Regions from separate parts of the Companilactobacillus sp. y65-5 genome, predicted to be linked through region 2. Evidence: riboswitches for the same ligand, from Rfam matches in the RefSeq annotation. Region 2 holds a riboswitch; the other holds the start of a gene.
The links. A riboswitch is a leader RNA that binds a small molecule or an ion and turns the genes downstream of it on or off. The one in region 2 is predicted to bind tetrahydrofolate.
Positions count from the first base shown of each region.

Region 1: another riboswitch for tetrahydrofolate. It lies ahead of AC27FM_RS12250 (folate family ECF transporter S component); the one in region 2 lies ahead of AC27FM_RS03170 (folate family ECF transporter S component).

Region 1 is NZ_BAAJOA010000009.1:75,830-80,525, reverse strand. It holds gene tsaD (tRNA (adenosine(37)-N6)-threonylcarbamoyltransferase complex transferase subunit TsaD) at 1-443, opposite strand, end outside; gene rimI (ribosomal protein S18-alanine N-acetyltransferase) at 477-914, opposite strand; gene tsaB (tRNA (adenosine(37)-N6)-threonylcarbamoyltransferase complex dimerization subunit type 1 TsaB) at 997-1,719, opposite strand; gene AC27FM_RS12250 (folate family ECF transporter S component) at 1,833-2,357, opposite strand; THF riboswitch at 2,427-2,523, opposite strand; gene AC27FM_RS12245 (acyl-[acyl-carrier-protein] thioesterase) at 2,609-3,346, opposite strand; gene rsmI (16S rRNA (cytidine(1402)-2'-O)-methyltransferase) at 3,351-4,220, opposite strand; gene AC27FM_RS12235 (initiation control protein YabA) at 4,238-4,588, opposite strand; gene AC27FM_RS12230 (DNA polymerase III subunit delta') at 4,600-4,696, opposite strand, start outside.
Region 2 is NZ_BAAJOA010000001.1:610,401-615,096, reverse strand. It holds gene hutH (histidine ammonia-lyase) at 1-552, shown strand, start outside; gene AC27FM_RS03175 (YitT family protein) at 661-1,539, shown strand; THF riboswitch at 1,556-1,656, shown strand; gene AC27FM_RS03170 (folate family ECF transporter S component) at 1,696-2,220, shown strand; gene AC27FM_RS03165 (bifunctional folylpolyglutamate synthase/dihydrofolate synthase) at 2,250-3,557, shown strand; gene AC27FM_RS03160 (ACT domain-containing protein) at 3,857-4,291, opposite strand; gene AC27FM_RS03155 (winged helix-turn-helix transcriptional regulator) at 4,404-4,696, opposite strand, start outside.

The DNA.
Region 1 (4,696 bases), on a different contig from region 2:
GTGAATTCGCCCGGAGCTGTGACTAAAACTAATTCTGTATGCCCACCTGAAACTAACAGTGACATGAATGGGTATTGTAGGTCCGTAACGAAATTTGCGGAATAAATATGTCCTGCCAAATGGTTTACTTTGATCAATGGTAAATCATGTGCGAAAGCAACTGTCTTGGCAGCCATAATACCTATCAACAATGACCCGACCAGTCCCGGTCCATATGTGACCGCAACGGCATCGATATCGTCATACGTTACTGCAGCCTCTTCCATAGCCAATTCAATACAACGGGTGATTTCTTCCACATGATGACGACTAGCAACTTCAGGTACTACTCCTCCAAATCGTTGATGACTCTTAATTTGTGTAGCAATTATATTCGACAGTATTTCTTTGCCATTCTTGATCACAGCCACACTTGTTTCATCACAGCTACTCTCAAATGACATTATCAATGTATCTTTTTTCAAAATTTCTTCCACCTATAAATCCACCACCATCTCCAGTGCATCGTGGTGATTTCTAAAATAATACTTCTCATGAATTGTTCTGGTTTTGAAACCAAATGCTCGATAAAGGCTGATCGCGGAATCATTCTCAATGTCTGCCTCAAGTGAAAGAGTTAAAAATCCATATTTGCGACAATAATCAAAGACTTGATTCAAAAACAAATGACCAATTCCTAAATGTTGTAAGTCTGGCATGACGGCAACATTTGTTATATGAGCTTCGTTTTTATTCTTGAAGGACACTCCAATAAATGCCACACAAGTTTCATCTTCTACCAGTGACAAATAAAGTGCATTTTTATTTCTCAGCTCCATATCAACAATATCAGTTGGCCAAGGAACTGGTGTGGAATAAACTTTCTCTTGAATATTCATAAAATCACCAGTATCACTCGGTTTTGATTTTCTCAAAATGAAACTTCTGCTATCTATATTAACCGACTGTTGTTCAAAGGGATACTTTACTACATGTCCTGTTGGCCAAATTGTTTCTTTAAACTTCCTCAACATAGGAAATATTTCCGTCGTCCTTATGACCTTTTTCATACCAATCATACTCCGCCTGTGTTAGGCGCAAGTACGTCGGTACGAAACTATCGATATCCTTTATTGGTTCCATTGATTCAGCCAACTTAGCTAATTTCACAGCATCGGGAAGACTATCTTCTTCCAATATGATCTGGGCATGTGAATATTTTTCTCTAATCAGATCGGTTAATCTGGGAGTAGCATTAATAAATTCTAGTTTATCCTCATCGTATTTTTGTAAGAGTTCTAATAACTTAGTCATCGTAATGTGTTGATCCTCAACTATATTAGTTATTTTCCCCTGTTCATTCGAATAAACACCAGCGTAGGCATTGTCATTTCTTGCATCCATCAATGGGACACACAGTTTACCAGCATCCCCGTTAGCAGCTAATAATTGCAGACTAGACACTCCTACCAGAGGTTTGCCTAATGTAAAGGCTAACGTCTTAGCCACTGTCACAGCTATTCTAACTCCCGTATAGGACCCCGGTCCATCAGCAACAGCTATACGATCGATGTCGTCCACTGAAATATGAGCTTCATCCAATGAGCGCTCAATATCAGGTAACAGAGTAATACTGTGAGTTTTATTTTCAGTAGATTCAATGTGTGCAATCGCCTTGCCATCATCCACAACAGCAACACTTAGTGATTTATTCGATGTATCAAAAGCTAAAATTTTCATATGATCCCCTCGTTCTTAATAAAAATATTTTACCACACAATTTGACTACATAAGTAATCTGATAGGGCGCCTATAAATATGATTTGTATTTTTTAAAATAAAAAAATCGACCACTAACGGCCGATTCTGTTAAATCTAGAATTACTGATCCACTTAAGAATCAAATATAACAATCCTGTCTGATAAACTAAACTAAATAATTCCTTAAAGATTCTTGGAACCAAAACTGCCCAATATGGCATGTTTGTTATCATTTGGACCCATAAAGTATTCAATCCAGTATTAACTATCACTGTAACTAATAATACAGCAATGAAAGTTCTCAGGATAGTTACTTTATGATTGTAAAGTACGAATCCATAGATAAGGCCAGCAACTAGTGCTGAAAGTGTGAAGCCCCAGAAAAAGCCTGTGGATGCTTGCATTAACACATTGCTGATAATATCTGCGATCACATTAGCTATGGCAGCCTTGTACGGCCCAAAGTAATATCCCATTAGTCCTACTGCAATGAAACCAAATCCGACCTTCAAAGTATTACTACCGATCGATAGCTTACTCAAGACCATATCCATTGCAATTAGTAAAGCCATCCACGTCATCTCGTGGACACTGATAATACGACTCTTCGTATTCATTCTCGACATCTCCTTGTAGGAGCTGCCACAGCATATAACTAGAGGCTAACGAATTAACTAACTATATAAAGTGGCGAATGCGGAATCAAAATCGCAAGCTAGTGCTCTTCGTCTGATGTTCACATTCCGTTCCATCAGCACTTTACGCTTTGAATCCTACCCCATAAATAATTTTACCTAAACATAGTACCACAACTAGTAGTCTATACCTATATCTTTTGCTTATAACATTAGTTATATAAATCTGATAATTATTTCTCTTCCCAAGTGATCTGTGCCAAGGCATTTAATTCGCCGTCGTTTTTGATCCAGTGAGTAGTAACTAAATTTTCATTATCAATGTTCGCATATATCTCAGGCTTATTGTGAATGTTCAATTCTTTTTCGTACTTGATATCCATGCTCTTAGCGCGATGTTTTTCAACGAAATCAATTCCTAAGGAATCTACCATCCAGTCAAAGTAATAAGAATTATTAACGTGACGGTTTACATCAATATTGTAATATCCAATATGTTGTTCTTTTTTGATATCGTAATCTTTTGGTTCGCGCAGGCGGGCAAATCGTTTGATCTTCGTGATTTCCTCAGCACCGAACACGTCTGTCAATTTTTCAGCCGCACTGACCATCTTACGTTCCTTTACATCGATAATAACGAAGGCACTAGTCAGATCAACCATCCGATTGCCATCTAAATCATCGATCCAAAAGTCTCGATAGAAGAAGTATTTGTTATAACTAGTAGCTCGTGTACTGACTTTTAATTTCTCACCTAGTGTTGGCATTTTCTTAATATCCATATGATACTGAACGACGACCCATCCCAGTCCACGTTGTACCATTTCTGAACTATCAGAATCTGACTCATGTAATTGCTTCTCGGATATTAACAACATGGCATCTATCAACGATGACAAACGCATATCTCCGGTTAAATTTGCAAAATAAAAAGGAAACTCGATTTCTTGTGAATAAATTTGTTCTGCCACTATATCATTCCTTTCCGATTCCGTGGTATAGATTATAAACGATCTGCTTACGTATGTCGTTTTGATTAGCTATTTCTTTGATGGCTTTATTAGGTTTTTCACCTGATTGAATCAATAGATCGATTGCATTGATGATTTCTGAATCCGTCATATCTTCAGATTCTTCAATTACTTTACCAGATATTATCAGTACGTACTCACCCTTTGGTTCATTCTCCTGATAATATTCGATAACTTGGTCAATCGTTCCCCGTAAGAAGGCTTCGTGAATCTTGGTCAATTCGCGCGCCAAGGTGATTTTTCGGCTTCCACCAAAGTATTGTTTTAAGTCTTCAATAGTCTTCACTACACGGTAAGGCGATTCATATACAATCGATGTTTCTTCCCTTTGTGACAAGTTTTCTAAAGCAGATGTTCGTTCTTTACCTTTACGAGGTAAAAAGCCATAAAAGTAAAAGGGTTGCGGTTCAATTCCTGACGCAATCAGGGCGGTCGTTGAAGCACTGGCCCCTGGTAATGGAACGACCGAGATTTCGGATTCGATCGCAGCCTTGACTAATTCCTTACCTGGGTCACTGATTGAAGGCGTGCCGGCATCACTTACTTGTGCGATATTTAAGCCCGAATTCATCTTCTCAACTAATTCTGGGATTCTTTGAGCCGTGTTGTGCTCGTGGAAACTGATCAAATCTGTTGTGATCTCAAAATGATTCAACAAATATTTAGTATTCCTAGTATCTTCAGCCGCAATTAAATCGGCATCCTGCAAAGTTTTGACAGCTCGAAAGGTCATGTCATCTAGATTACCGATCGGCGTTGGCACCAAAAAAAGGCAGCCCTTCGAATTATTAACAAAACTCCTTTGTTCATTCATTCAAAATGCTCCCTTGTTTATTTTTTATTTGGTTTACTATGATTTCCATAAATCACTCCGAGACAGAAGACACATTCTTCATTTTCTTTACGATGAGAACCATAAAATTGTTGGCATACGTGAAAGCCTTTATGATACAACTTTTCTAAGTTTAAACGTGAAGTAGGTAATTCACTTTCATTAAAACTTTTATCTTCATAGCCCAGTTTTTCTAACTGTTTACGAAGATTATGATTCTCCATCTTAAGCTCTTCTTTTTCCTCTAAATCTTTTGATAGTTGCTCTTTGAGGGTATCGACCTGACCACTCAAACTACTTAATTGATTAGAGATAGATTCAAACTTATCATACAAATCTTTTTCTGCCATTATCTCACCTACTAACTAACAAATTTTAATGACAAATCCTCTAAAATTGCTTGAAACGCGACATTGCTTTTCCACATTTCTTCAGCTTTAAATAATTCATCCGAAAAA
Region 2 (4,696 bases):
CCAATGGCACAACCATTCGACTTCTTAGGAATTGCTGCTTCAGAAATCGGAAACGTCTCAGAACGTCGTGTCGAACGTCTGGTTAATACACAACTAAGCAAGATGCCTTCATTCTTAGTTAAACATCCGGGACTCAACTCAGGATTCATGATCACACAATATGCATGTGCTTCATTGGCATCAGAAAACAAGATCTTGGCACATCCAGCCAGTGTTGATTCAATTCCTTCATGTGAAAACCAAGAAGACTTCGTAAGTATGGGTACGACTGCTGCACGTACAGCCGCAGAAATCATTGGTAATTCCAGAAGAATCGTTGCTACAGAAATCATGGCAGCTTGCCAAGCACTAGACATCAAGTCACGTCAACATGGACTTGGAAAAGGTACACAACCTGCCTATGAAGAATTCCGTAAATCAGTAAACTTCATTGAAAACGATAAGGATATTGAAATTTACGACGAACTAAACAAAGCAACAGAAGTACTTGAAAATGGTAATTTATTGGACGCTGTTGAAAAAACAGTGGACTTAGATATTCAATTTAAATAATTAGCATATGAGCAAGTAAAAAGTGTTGAATGACTTAGACCGCTGCGAACCTTTTTGCTTGTTCTTTGTGGTATCAAAAGTTATTTAGAAGGGATGCAAATTTAAAACATGTCGAATAATAAGCGAGAGAAGTTTTGGCAAGATGTTGTTACCAAACTGACGATTGCTATGATATACGCTGTCTTATATTCCATGGCTTTGAATTTCTTCTGGCAACCAGGACATATTTATTCTGGTGGACTAACTGGTATAGCGCAGATATTATCAACTCTTGCAGAAAGAGCTGATAACATAAATATTCCGATTTCGGTTATTTATTACTTATTAAACGTACCAATGTTCATTCTGGCGTGGTTCAAGATCAATCGTAAGTTTGTAGTATTTACTATCATTGCAGTCACATTTGCTTCATTTGCAATTCAAATAATGCCTAATATGACTTTGATCGATGATCCAATCATTTGTGCAATATTTGGTGGATTGATCAACGGATATTCGATGGGATTAGCACTTAAACATGGGATTTCCACAGGTGGTATGGATGCTCTTATCATCACTTTACGACAGACGACTGGATTAAGTGTTGGAGCAATTTCAATGGCATTTAATGGTGTTATCGTTTTGACGGCTGGGTATTTGTTCGGTTGGCCCTATGCTTTTTATAGTTTAGTTTCGATCTTTGTAAGTGGGAAAGTCACTGACTTGGTTTATGTAAAACATCAAAAGGTTCAAGTGATGATTATTACACGGCGCCCAGATGTCGTGATCCCTGCTTTGCAGAAGGAATTAAAACGTGGTATCACTGCAATTCCACAAGCATACGGAGCATATGACTTTAATACTCAATCGGTTTTGATCACAGTGATTACCGTCTATGAGATGGAAATCTTAGCTGAGATCATGAAAGAAGTAGATCCAAAGGCTTTTGTAAGTGTATCGCAAGATATCAAGATTCTCGGAACCTTCGAGGAATTAGATATCGTCTAAAAAAAATATCAAATAGGACAGAGTAGTTAGTAGAGCGTTAAGTGTCGAAGAGACGGAATGTGCTTTTCGGACGAAAAATGACAATCCATTTGCGGTTCTACTAACGCATTCGCTGCATAAGGATTTATGTGGCAGCTCTAAAGGGAGATGCTAGGAATGGGAAAGAGAAGTAACGCACAATTTATCGCAACAATGGGACTATTGATTGCATTGATGATAGTATTATCACAAGTTTTTGGTTTTGAAACACAATTGCTCAAGATAACTTTTGATTTCATACCACAAGTGGTTATGGCAAGTTTGTTTGGTCCAATTTGGACTGGCGTGGGCTCAGTTATCGCTGACTTGATCGGTAGTACCGTCCTTGGTAAAGGGGCATTCTTTATTGGATTCACTTTGAACGCCTTTATCACAGGTGTTTTATACGGATATTTCTTCTACAAGAAACCAATCAATTTCAAAAATGCCTTCTTATGCGTGTTGTTGAACACATTGATTATCAGCTTATTCTTAACACCACTATGGTTGTCGATCATGTATAAGATTCCTTTCACAGATGGAAGACTGTGGATGATTCGGATCGTTAAATCATCGATCATGTTGCCAATTCAAACAATAATGATTGTTTTCTTCGGTAACGTAATTCCATTTAAATCATTATCGAAGAGATTTGCTGCATAATAATAGTTTCATAGCAAGGGGTGCTTATTATGATTAGAACTGGTGAGGAAGCGGTAGCTTGGATTCACACGAGAAGAAAGTTTGGTTCTAGACCGGGATTGGATAGGATCAATGCGCTATTAGGGATGTTAGATAATCCAGAAAATGATGTTAAGAGCATTCACATTGCAGGGACGAACGGTAAGGGATCGACTGTGATGTATCTATGTTGCTTGCTGGAAGAATTAGATTTGACAGTGGGAACATTTACTTCACCTTATATCGAGACTTTTTACGAACGTATCTCGATCAATGGTCATCCAATTCCAGAAGAGGATTTTGTAGAATTGGTAAATGTGTTCATGCCGTTGATCGAACGATTAGATGCTGATGATCATTTACAAGGAATTACTGAATTTGAGATCTTAACCGGAATGGCATTTTATTATTTCAAGGATCGAGTGGATATTGCCATAATCGAAACCGGAATCGGTGGCAAGATGGACAGCACTAATGTTGTTCATCCCATGCTCGCTGCCATCACGACGGTAGGGCTTGACCATGTTGATATTCTAGGTGACACTTTGGAAGCCATTGCCCTACAAAAATCTGGCATCATCAAAGAACGTATTCCAATCGTAACAGGAGAAATCCCTGAAAATGCCTTGGCGGTCATCCGTGACCAAGCGGTTCAAATGAAAGCACCTTTCTATGGTGAAAACAAAGATTTCTTGGTTGATTATTTAGGTTTCGATAAAAATCGTCACGAACGATTCAATTTTAGAAATCATCAATTCTACCTCAAAGACTTGCGTGTGCCACTAAAGGGCAGACATCAGACCGAAAATGCTGGAGTAGCATTAGAATTGTTCTCGTTGTATTGTCAACATGAGAGTATTCGTGTGGATGAAAACAGGGTTCGAAAGGGTTTGAAAAAAGTTCGGTGGCCAGCACGGATGGAAACAGTTAGTGAAGAACCATTGATCATCATGGACGGAGCACATAATCCACATGCAATGCGTCGCTTGACTGACAATATGGTCAGTGAATATGCGAATAAGAATATTCACGTGCTCTTCTCTGCCATCACGACGAAGAATATCGATGAGATGTTGAATATGTTAGTGGATGTTCCAAATATCAAGATCACGATCACTACATTTGACTTCCCAAGTTCTTTGAACTTAGAAGATTACTTGAGTTTGAAAAATATTAACGAAATAACTTTGATTGATGATTGGCACAAAGGATTGGAAAATATCAAGTCAGATATGTCTTCAAACGACGTGTTATTCATCACGGGGTCGTTGTACTTCATTTCTCAAGTACGAGATGAGATGAAACAAGCTATACATTGAAAAAAATAAAAAGGAGAATCCAGCGGATTCTCCTTTTTGTATATTAAATCTCCATATGATATTCACTAATTCGTCACATTTTTTCGGTATATTGAAGTTAACAATTATTCTAATTAAACGGAGGACGATACATGAATTTCTTAGCTATTCCTTTGACTTTTGTCATTGGTTTGTCATTCTTATTGTCAGCTAGCCATATCAAAAGCAAATACGTATCAAAATTCTTTTATTGTATTGGGACCTTTGGCGTCATAATGGCGATGTACATTGCGTGGCCTAAATAGCTGTACTGAATGAGGCTATTCAACTGATATTAGTTGAACATTACTGATAAAATCAAATTGCTTCAATTTATCAAGCAGGTCATCTAGGGTGCCTGTCAGGTGACTGATATCTATTGAAATAACTACACTAGCAATGTTGTGGATAGGGATGTTTTGGTTGATCGTCAAAATACTGGCGTTGGTCTCTGATACAACACCTAAGACTCTTGATAGGATTCCTTGCTGATGATTCAACATCATTGAGATCAAGGCTTTGCGGTCATTCATATCTTCATCGGGTAAGAAAACCAAGTCTTTGTATTTATAGTAAGTGCCACGACTGATTCCTACCATTTTTACAGCTTCACTCACATTGCTGGCTTTTCCAGTTTCTAGCAGTTCACGTGCTTTAATGACCTTGTCGAATGATTCTGGCAGTATGGAACTATCAACGATATAGTATTTTTCCACAATGAGTCTCCTTGCTTTGAAATAATGTAAATTCACTTAAAATTATATCACTATTAGTGAACTAATGTTTAACCAAAAAGAACAGTTTGTCGTGGACTGTTCTTTTTAGTTACTATTCTACATCAGGTAAATCTTGAGTTTCCATATAATCGCTGTTTAGTAAAATAATATTTTCGCCATTTTGTTTTCGACGAGTAATATTATCTTCACCCCATTGGCACAGCGCTTCAAGAATGACGTTGAGGCTCTCGCCGTAATCGGTCAGTGAGTATTCTACTTTAGGTGGGATTTGATTGAATACTTTGCGATTTACGATACCATCATCTTCTAATTCACGTAGTTGTTGTGTCAACATCTTTTGTGTGATGTTGGGAATCGCACGGCGTAATTGACCAGTTCTCATAG